Regions from separate parts of the Micromonospora sp. NPDC048947 genome, predicted to be linked through region 1. Evidence: riboswitches for the same ligand, from Rfam matches in the RefSeq annotation. Region 1 holds a riboswitch; the other holds the start of a gene.
What was found. Region 1 has a riboswitch for S-adenosylmethionine ahead of AB0B98_RS32095 (aminotransferase class V-fold PLP-dependent enzyme). Riboswitches for the same ligand answer to the same signal wherever they lie in the genome.

Region 1 (4,272 bases):
GTCGTAGACCGCGTCGTGGAACCAGGCCGCCAGCCGGACCGCGTCGGCCCGAGTGGTCAGGTCGGCGTGCTGGTCCACCACATCGAGCACCGCCGTCAGGTGGGCCAGCGTGTGGTAGTGCCGGTGCGGCTCCCGCCACCGGACGATCAACTGCTCGCCGACCCGGGTGGTACCCGGATCGGGTCTCGCGCCGGCACCCCGGGCCGCCGCCCGCCATCGGTCCAACAGATCAACCACCGCCCGAGTTTGCCGCATCCTCCCTCGACGCGCCCGAAGGGAGGGTTCAGCGGGCCCACCACGGGTAGTCGCGCCCATGGCCGTGGCCCGGGACAAGCGACAGCCGGTGGTGCGCCGTACCGCGCTGCGCGACGGTTTGGTGGACATCGACGGCGCGCGGATCGCCGAGGCCACCGAACAGCTGCGCCACCGCAGCCGGGCCACCCTGCACGATCGGCTGCACCGGGTACGGATGGCCGGCGGACTCGCCGTGCAGGCCGGGCTGGCCGCCGGGCTCGCGTACCTGATCTCGCACAAGGTGCTCGGCAACCCGCAACCGGTCTTCGCGCCGATCTCCGCGGTCGGCACCCTTGCCGCGTCGGTCGGTCAGCGGTTCCGCCGGACGGTGGAGCTGATCGTCGGGGTGGGGGTCGGGGTGGCCGTCGGCGACCTCCTGATCTACCTGCTCGGCACCGGGGCGTGGCAGCTCGGCCTGGTGGTCACAGTGGCGATCCTGCTCACCATCTTCGCCGGAGCGAGCGTGGCCATCGTCATCCAGGCGGCGGCCACGGCGGTGCTGATCGTGACGCTGAGCCCGTCGACCCAGAACCTGGAGATCCCCCGCTTCGTCGACGCGTTCCTCGGCGGTGGGATCGCGCTGCTGGTCACGGCTGTGTTGCTGCCACTGAACCCGCTCCGAGTGATCAACCGGGCCGCCCGCCCCGCCCTGGACCTGCTCGCCGCCCAGCTCGACGCCACAGCCGACGGGCTGCGCAACTGGGACCGCGCCACCATCCAGGGCGCACTGGAGAGGCTGCGCAACAACAAGGAGGAGTTGGCCACGTTGGGCGAGGCCATCGAGGGAGCGAAGGAGACGGCCACCCTCTCGCCGGCCCGCTGGCACCGCCGCGACGAACTGACCCACTACGCCGAGGCGGCCGACCCGATCGACCGGGCGATGCGCAACAGCGGCACGCTGATCCGCCGGTCCGTCACGTTGGTCGAGGACGAGGAACCGGTGCCCGATCCGATGCCGGACGCGATCGGTCACCTCGCCGAGTCGGTCCGGCTGCTCAAGCACGAGTTCGCCGCCGGTGAGGAGCCGGAGAAGGCCCGGGAACGGTCGCTGCGGGCGGTCAGCGAGGCCGGCCGGGCGTACGGCGACGGGGTGGGCTTCTCCGGCAGCGTGGTGATCGCCCAGATCCGCACCACAGCGAGCGATCTGCTGGTCGCCTCCGGGATCGAGCAGGAGGAGGCGAACCGGTGGATCCGCACCGCCTTCGGGGAGCAGGAGCGCCCGGTCGGTGAGCCCGCCGAGCCCGGCGAGACACCGAAGCCGCCCACCGCCCCGCCGGTCGGCTGAGCGGCGACCACCGCCGGGCGGCCTCAGCCCAACTCGGCCAGGGCCGCGAGCAACCGGTCCACCTGAGCGGCGGTGCTGCCCAGCCCGATGCTGGCACGCAGCGCGGTGGGCGGCAGGTCCCGACGGCCGGTACGACCCGCCGCCTCGCCGAGCAGACGCCGGGCCAGCGGGTGGGCACAGAACAACCCGTCCCGTACGCCGATGTGGTGCTCGGCGGCCAGCCGCGTGGCCACCTCGGTGGAGTCCCGGCCGGCGACCACGAACGAGACGATGCCGACCCGGGGCGCGTCCGGGCCGAAGGTGCGCAGCTCGACGACGTGCGGCAGGGCGGCGAGGCCGGTCCGTAGCCGGGTCAGCAGGGCCTGCTCGTGGGCGGCCAGCGCGCCCTGGTCCGCATCGTCGAGCGCCCTGCACACCGCCGCCAGCGCGACCGCTCCGAGCAGGTTCGGGGTGCCGCCCTCGTGGCGGGCCGGGCCGGTCGCCCAGGTCACGTCGTGGGTGGCCGGCCCGACGTGGCTGGTGGCCCCACCGCCGGCCAGGTAGGGCGAGGCGGCGTCCAGCCAGTCGGCCCGACCGATCAGCACGCCCGCGCCGAACGGCGCGTACAGCTTGTGGCCGGACACGGCCAGGTAGTCGACGTCGAGCGCGAGCAGGTCGACCGGGGCGTGCGGGGCGAGCTGCGCGGCGTCGAGCACGATCCGGGCACCGTGCCGGTGGGCCACCCGCGCCAGTTCGGCGACCGGCCACCGCTCACCGGTCACGTTGCTCGCACCGGTCACCGCGACCAGCACCGGCAACGCCGGGCTGCTGCCCCGGCGCAGCTCGGTGAGGGCGGCGGCGAGATCGCGTACCGCCCCGTCGCTGTCGCTGGGCACCGGCAGCCGCACCGACCCGCGCGGCCAGGGCAGCAGGTTGGCATGGTGTTCGGAGGCGAACGTGACAACAGTGGTGCCGGCCGGCACGGCCCGCGCCAGCAGGTTGAGCGCGTCGGTGGTGTTGCGGGTGAAAATCACATGATCGTCGGCGCGAGCGCCGAAGTGGTCGCCGATCGTCTGCCTTGCCTGCTCGTACGCGAGGGTGCAACGCCGCGACAGCGCTCCCGCTCCGCGATGCACGCTGGCGTACCAGGGCAGCAGCTCGGCCACCGCGTCGGCGGCGGCCCGCGCGCACGGCGCACTGGCCGCGTAATCCAGGTTGATCTCGCCGGGCACGCCGAGGACGTCAAGCGGCGCGGACGGCACCGACGGCACGGTGGGCAGGCTGGGCAGCGAGGGGACGAGAGTGACGGACACGCCGGAACCTCCGGGGTCAGGGACCCCGGGTGCGACATCGGGACGGGGTCCGCGCTTGCCCAGCACACCGATCGGGCTGGGCCCGGTCATCACCCGGGGCACCCCACCGCGAACTCGACGAGGGTTGCCGGCCAGCAAGCCGGGGCTTGACGCTGGCGCTCGTGACCTGCCGGCAGCATAGCTGCTACCGATGCGACCGAACCAGCCGGCGGCGGATGGCTACGCTGACCGCATGGCCGACACCCCGCCCGGTTCACCGCTGCCGCCGTCGCCCGCCGACCCGCCTGCGCCAGCCGTCCCGCCCATGGGTGAGACGCCCCGGATGCCGCTGCGCCGACTGGGCTGGCGGCGGTTCCTGGCGCTGGCCGGGGTGGTGCTGTTGATCGCGGCGTGCGCGGTCTTCATGGTCTTCACGCTCGGCCAGTCGCTCGGTGCGCAGGCCCTGCTGATCGGGGTGGTGGCCGCCATCCTGCCGGTGCCGGTGCTGGTCGGCTGCTTCCTCTGGCTGGACCGGTACGAACCGGAGCCGTTGAAGTATCTGATCTTCTGCTTCGCCTGGGGGGCGTTCGTCTCCACCGCCGCCTCGCTCACTGTCAACGACTTCGCGGCCAACCGTTTCGCCGACTGGGGCCTGCCGTCCGCGCTCACCGGGGTGCTGGTGGCACCGTTCATCGAGGAGCTGACCAAGGCGCTGGGCCCGATCCTGCTGCTGGTGTTCCGCCGCCGCGAGTGGTCCGGTATCACCGACGGCCTGGTCTACTGCGGGCTCTCCGCGGTCGGGTTCGCGATGGTGGAGAACATCCTCTACCTGGGCGGGTTGGGGTACGCGGCCGGCGCCGACCGGTACGGCCCGGCCACCGGCATCCAGCAGGTCATCGCGATCTTCATTCTGCGGATCCTGCTGTTCGGGTTCGCCCACCCCCTTTTCACCTCGATGACCGGTGTGGGGTTGGGTATCGCCTCCCGCACGGCCGACCGGCGCATCCGGGTGCTCGCCCCGATCGCCGGCCTGCTGCTGGCGATGATGCTGCACGGCACGTGGAACCTGCTGCCCACGCTGACCCAGGCCACCGGCGAGGCCATGATCATGCTGTACGGCTTCCTGGGCCTCATGGTGCCGGTCTTCTTCGGCACCGTGGGGCTGGCGCTGTGGCTGCGCGCCTGGGAGGGGCGGCTCACCGAGCGGGTCCTGCCCGACTACGTCCGCGCCGGCTGGCTCAGCCCGCCCGAGGTGGCGGCCCTGAGCAGTCTCGGCCGACGGCACGCCGCCCGCAGTTGGGCGCGGCGGGTGGCCGGCGACGCCGGGGTGCGGTCGATGCGGGGTTACCAGTCCGCCGCGACCCGGCTGGCCCTGCTGCGCGACGGGGCGCTGCGCGGCCTGGACCGCAAACCCGCCGACCA
Region 2 (4,272 bases), on a different contig from region 1:
CCACGATCCCGTCCTTGACGGCCGGTTGACTGGCAGGAGCGCGTATTCGTTCGACGCGAATTCTTCCTCAATGGGGCGGCCGCTGTCGGGGCGCGTCACGCACCGTAGCCAGAGCGGGCTAGCGTCGGCGTCCGGATCTGCCGAGATGAGCGCGCCCCAGTGGGAGCGGGCTGCACATCGTCGCTATGGTCGCTGTCGTGGAGACACTGGGCCGACTTGCCGGAGTCACGGTCGACTGCCGGGATCCGCAGCGGCTGGCTGACTTCTGGTCCGTGGTGCTTGGAGGACGCGTGACGGAGTCTCTTCCCGGCTGGCGGCGCGTCACTGTCGCCGGGGGCGGCCCGGTGCCGACATTCCAGCCGGTCCCGGAGCCCAAGGCCGGCAAGACGCGACTACACCTCGACATCGCCGTTACCGACGTTGACGAAGCGGTCGATCGGATCGGGATGTTGGGCGGGCGGTGGACAGGTGAACGGCATGACTACCAAGAGGGCGCAGTCCTCGTCATGACCGACCCGGAGGACACCGAGTTCTGCGTCGTGCAGTACTACCGGGTGTGATCTGGTTAGGCTTTCGACCGAGCATCCGAGACCTGCTGATGGCGTCGTACGCACCGTCGTCGTTGCACACTGATCACAAGCGGCCGCGAGAGTGTGGAGCCGTCGACGCACTCTTCTGCCGCTGTCTGCGCGCTGCAGGCTTGTCCGTAGCGCTCGGTAACCGCACCGACAGCGCGGCTGCTGTTCGCGATATCGGGTACCGTCAACAGCAGCCGGCTGGACTGGCGGTCAACGAGCGGTGGACAAGAATTCTTTCTGGGCCTGGCGGAGGCTGCTGAGGTCGTGGGGGACGGGCATGACGCCGTAGCGGTCGAAGGCGTCAACGCTCGCTCCAAGCGACGGCGGCGAGTATCGCTGCCACTCGGCCAGCGGCACGCTTGGGCCGACCGCGCGTAGTGGCTCGGCGAGCCGGTCGAACTCCACCTGCTGCCACTCGCGCAGCTCGTCGAAACGCCGCGCGGAGGCCACCAGCGAGGCGGCGACCTCGGTGTTCGTGGCCGTCGGTGGCTGGACCACGTCGCCGTTCATGAGCGAGTGCCGGCCCAGCGGCAGTGCGGCCCGGTGGCCGTACCATTCGCCGACGAGCTGCGAGACGTGTCGGCAGGTTTCGCAGGCCAGCCATGACCACCGGGTTCGGGTGGTCACCGTATCCCGGACGCACAACACACACAGGTCGAGGTCACCAGGGATGTCCTGGTCCTGCCACTGCTGCTCCCACTCTGGCGTACGGGGCTGGCAGCGGCACCGCTGCTCGCGTGGGGCGCCATCGCGGAGGTGCCCGCAGGTCAGGCAGACCGCGAAAGCGGCAAGGTTCAGCTCTTCGGATGGCACGGTGAACTCGCCTTCTGGTGCCCGGGGCACCCGCTCTTGCCGTACCGCAGCTTGCGGTCGGCCTGGTCTTCCCCCGGGAGCACCGTGCGCGGGTGGCGCGGTTGCCGGGTCAGCAAGCCGGGAGGCTTGGCGCTGACCGCTCTTGACGCCCTGGAAGGGTAGAGATCAGCGAGGTCGGGAGCAACCCCGGGCAATTCGCGGGGGAGACCTGAGCCGACGGCGGTGGCAGATCTATTCGTCGGCGGCGAGTCGGAGCCGGGCAAGCAGGTCGGCGACCTCCGGGTCAGTTCATGATCTGGGCCGTAGACGACGCAAAGGTCGTCGTGCAGCGGTTGCAGCTCGTTCACGTCCTCGGCGGGCTTGTCTTCGGGGACCAGCAGTATGCCGATGTTGCGGCGCAGGTCGAGAGCCGTGGGGGAGACGTCGCCGGAGGCGGCGCGTACGTGCGTCAGTACCTGCCGGAGCTGGCACGAGAGACCACCCGCAGCTGTCGATTACCGTGCACTCGACAATGCGCGGGTCCTCGCTGCTTCGCCAGGCGTTCTAACGGCTGACCGGCTCCTTCGTGGTCCGGCTGGTCCGCCGCAGGTGGCCCCCGATCGTGGCCGCATGGTCGTCGACCGGGGGTCGAAGAACGTACGTCAGGCGATGATCGGCGGAAGCTGTCCGTGGGGGAGGTCGGGCGGGCTGCTCAGCTCCGCCAGGAGGGCGTCCACCGCGGGCCGTTGCGGCGTGCCGCCGAGGGCACGGGTGACCGCGAAAATGCGTCGCTCGATGGTCGGCTCGACCAGTGGTTCTACGTGCACCCCGGGTGGCACGTGGCGTAGCGCCAGCTGCGGCACGAGCGCGGCGCCCAGCCCGGCCGCGACGAGGTCCAGCGTGAGCGCGAAGTCGACGGCACGGTGCCGGATGTCCGGCTCGAAGCCGGCGAGCCGGCAAGCGTGCAATGTGGACCGCAGGCAGGGCGTGTGCTCGGCGCTGGCGATCCATGGCAGGTCACGCAGCTCGCTCAGCCGGCCGGTGCGACGGCGCCATTCGACCGGGGTGATCAGGTGCATCGGGTCGGTGGTGACCGGATGCCGGTCCAGGTCGTCGACGAGTGGCACGGGCACGTGGTCGTACTCCTGTAGCACCACTACGTCGAGGGTGCCGGAGCGCAGGTCGAGGCGGCTCTGTTGGTCTTCGGCCTCGATCACCCGCACGTCCAGCTCTGGGTGCTTCGCCCGCGCGCGGGCGGCGGCGGGTGCTACCAGCGCGCCGGCTGCGGACGCGAACGCGCCGACCCGTACCGTGCCGCTGACCCCCTGGCGGAGCGCGGCGAGCCCGGCCACCGCCTGCTCCACCGCGTCCAGTACGTCCTTCGCGTGGTTGGCCAGCACCTGGCCGGCCGGGGTGAGGACGATTCCGCGCCCGGCCCGCTCGACCAGCTCGTGCCCGGCTTCGCGGGACAGCTGGACGAGCTGCTGTGAGACCGCCGAGGGGGTCACGTGCAGCGCCGCGGCAGCGGCGGTGACGCTGCCGCGCAGCGCGACCTCGTGCAGCACGCGCAGGCGGCGTGCGTCAAGATCCATGTAGCCACGCTACAGCAGCGATGAAGAACGTTGAACTGGTCCTTAAGTATTTTCTCGGGCAACGTGGCTGCCGTGAAAACATCGCACCGACTTCTCGCCGTGCTCGTCGCCGCCATCTGGGGCGTCAACTTCGTCGCCATCGAGCTGGGCCTGCGCGACCTGCCGCCGCTCGTGCTGACCGCGCTGCGCTTCGTCGCGGCGGCGGTGCCACTGGTCTTCCTGGTGCCGCGCCCCAGCGCCCGGCTCCGCTACGTGATCGCCTACGGGCTCGTGCTCGGCGTACTGAAGTTCGGCGCGCTGTTCACGGCGCTCGCAGCCGGCATGTCGGCCGGTCTGGCCTCGCTGGTGCTGCAGGCGCAGGCGCTGATGTCGGTGCTGCTCGCGGCGGCAGTGCTGGGCGAGCGGCCGGCGCGGGCGCAGGTGGCCGGCGTACTGGTCGGATCGGTCGGCATCGGGGTGTTGGCGATCGACAGCGGCGGCCACGCCACGGTGATCGGCTTCGTGCTGACGCTGTTCGCGGCGGCCAGCTGGGCCACGGCGAACCTGGTCATGCGGGCCAGCGGCGAGACGCGACCGCTCTCGCTGCTGGTCTGGTCGAGCCTTGTGCCGCCGTTGCCGCTGCTCGGCCTCGCCGGCGTGGTCGACGGCGGACAGGCGGTGCTGGATGCGATCACCGGCCTGTCGTGGCGCGGGCTCCTCGCCGTGGTGTACATCGCGTACGTGTCGACCCTCGTCGGCTTCGGGATCTGGAACCGGCTGATCGCCCAGTATTCGGTCGCGCGGGTGGCGCCGTTCAGCCTCCTGGTGCCGGTCTTCGGGATCAGCGCGGCGTGGCTACTGCTCGACGAGCCCGTCGGCGCGACGGAGCTTGCCGCGGCCGCCATCATCCTCGCCGGGCTGGCGCTGGTGGTCCGGCGCTCCACAGCGGACGGCAAGAACGCCACAGCCGAGAGCGAGGGCCGCAAGCTCCGAGTACGTCCCGGCCGCGGCCACCTGGTCCGCAGCTACGACACCTCCGCGCGCTGATCGGGATCCCGATGCCGGCTCACCGGTCGCCGGCATCAACGCGCACGTTCGTCGTCGTCACGGCGAAGTTGGCACGCCGCGCGGTCCGGGGGCCCCGGCATCATCAGTACGCCCACCTCGGCATCTCTCTGCTACCCGAGGCGCGCGGCCAGGGGTATGGGACCGGTCCGGTTGCTGGGCCGTGCAGCAGCGAGCGGGCGAGATCGTGAGATCTCGCCCGCTCCTTCTTGTGGCGCATCTCGGCACGCCTCGGGGTGCCTATGCTGGCTTCCGCACCGTCAACG

Region 2: another riboswitch for S-adenosylmethionine. It lies ahead of AB0B98_RS11270 (hypothetical protein); the one in region 1 lies ahead of AB0B98_RS32095 (aminotransferase class V-fold PLP-dependent enzyme).

Annotation. Positions count from the first base shown of each region.
Region 1 covers NZ_JBEZFO010000037.1:21,900-26,171, forward strand. Annotated here, with positions in the region: gene AB0B98_RS32085 (metal-dependent phosphohydrolase) at 1-237, opposite strand, end outside; gene AB0B98_RS32090 (FUSC family protein) at 377-1,579, shown strand; gene AB0B98_RS32095 (aminotransferase class V-fold PLP-dependent enzyme) at 1,603-2,847, opposite strand; SAM riboswitch class IV at 2,918-3,038, opposite strand; gene AB0B98_RS32100 (PrsW family intramembrane metalloprotease) at 3,062-4,272, shown strand, end outside.
Region 2 covers NZ_JBEZFO010000006.1:122,550-126,821, forward strand. Annotated here, with positions in the region: gene AB0B98_RS11265 (VOC family protein) at 186-560, shown strand; gene AB0B98_RS11270 (hypothetical protein) at 789-1,391, opposite strand; SAM riboswitch class IV at 1,419-1,539, opposite strand; gene AB0B98_RS11275 (LysR family transcriptional regulator) at 2,033-2,962, opposite strand; gene AB0B98_RS11280 (EamA family transporter) at 3,035-3,988, shown strand; gene AB0B98_RS11285 (immunoglobulin-like domain-containing protein) at 4,247-4,272, opposite strand, start outside.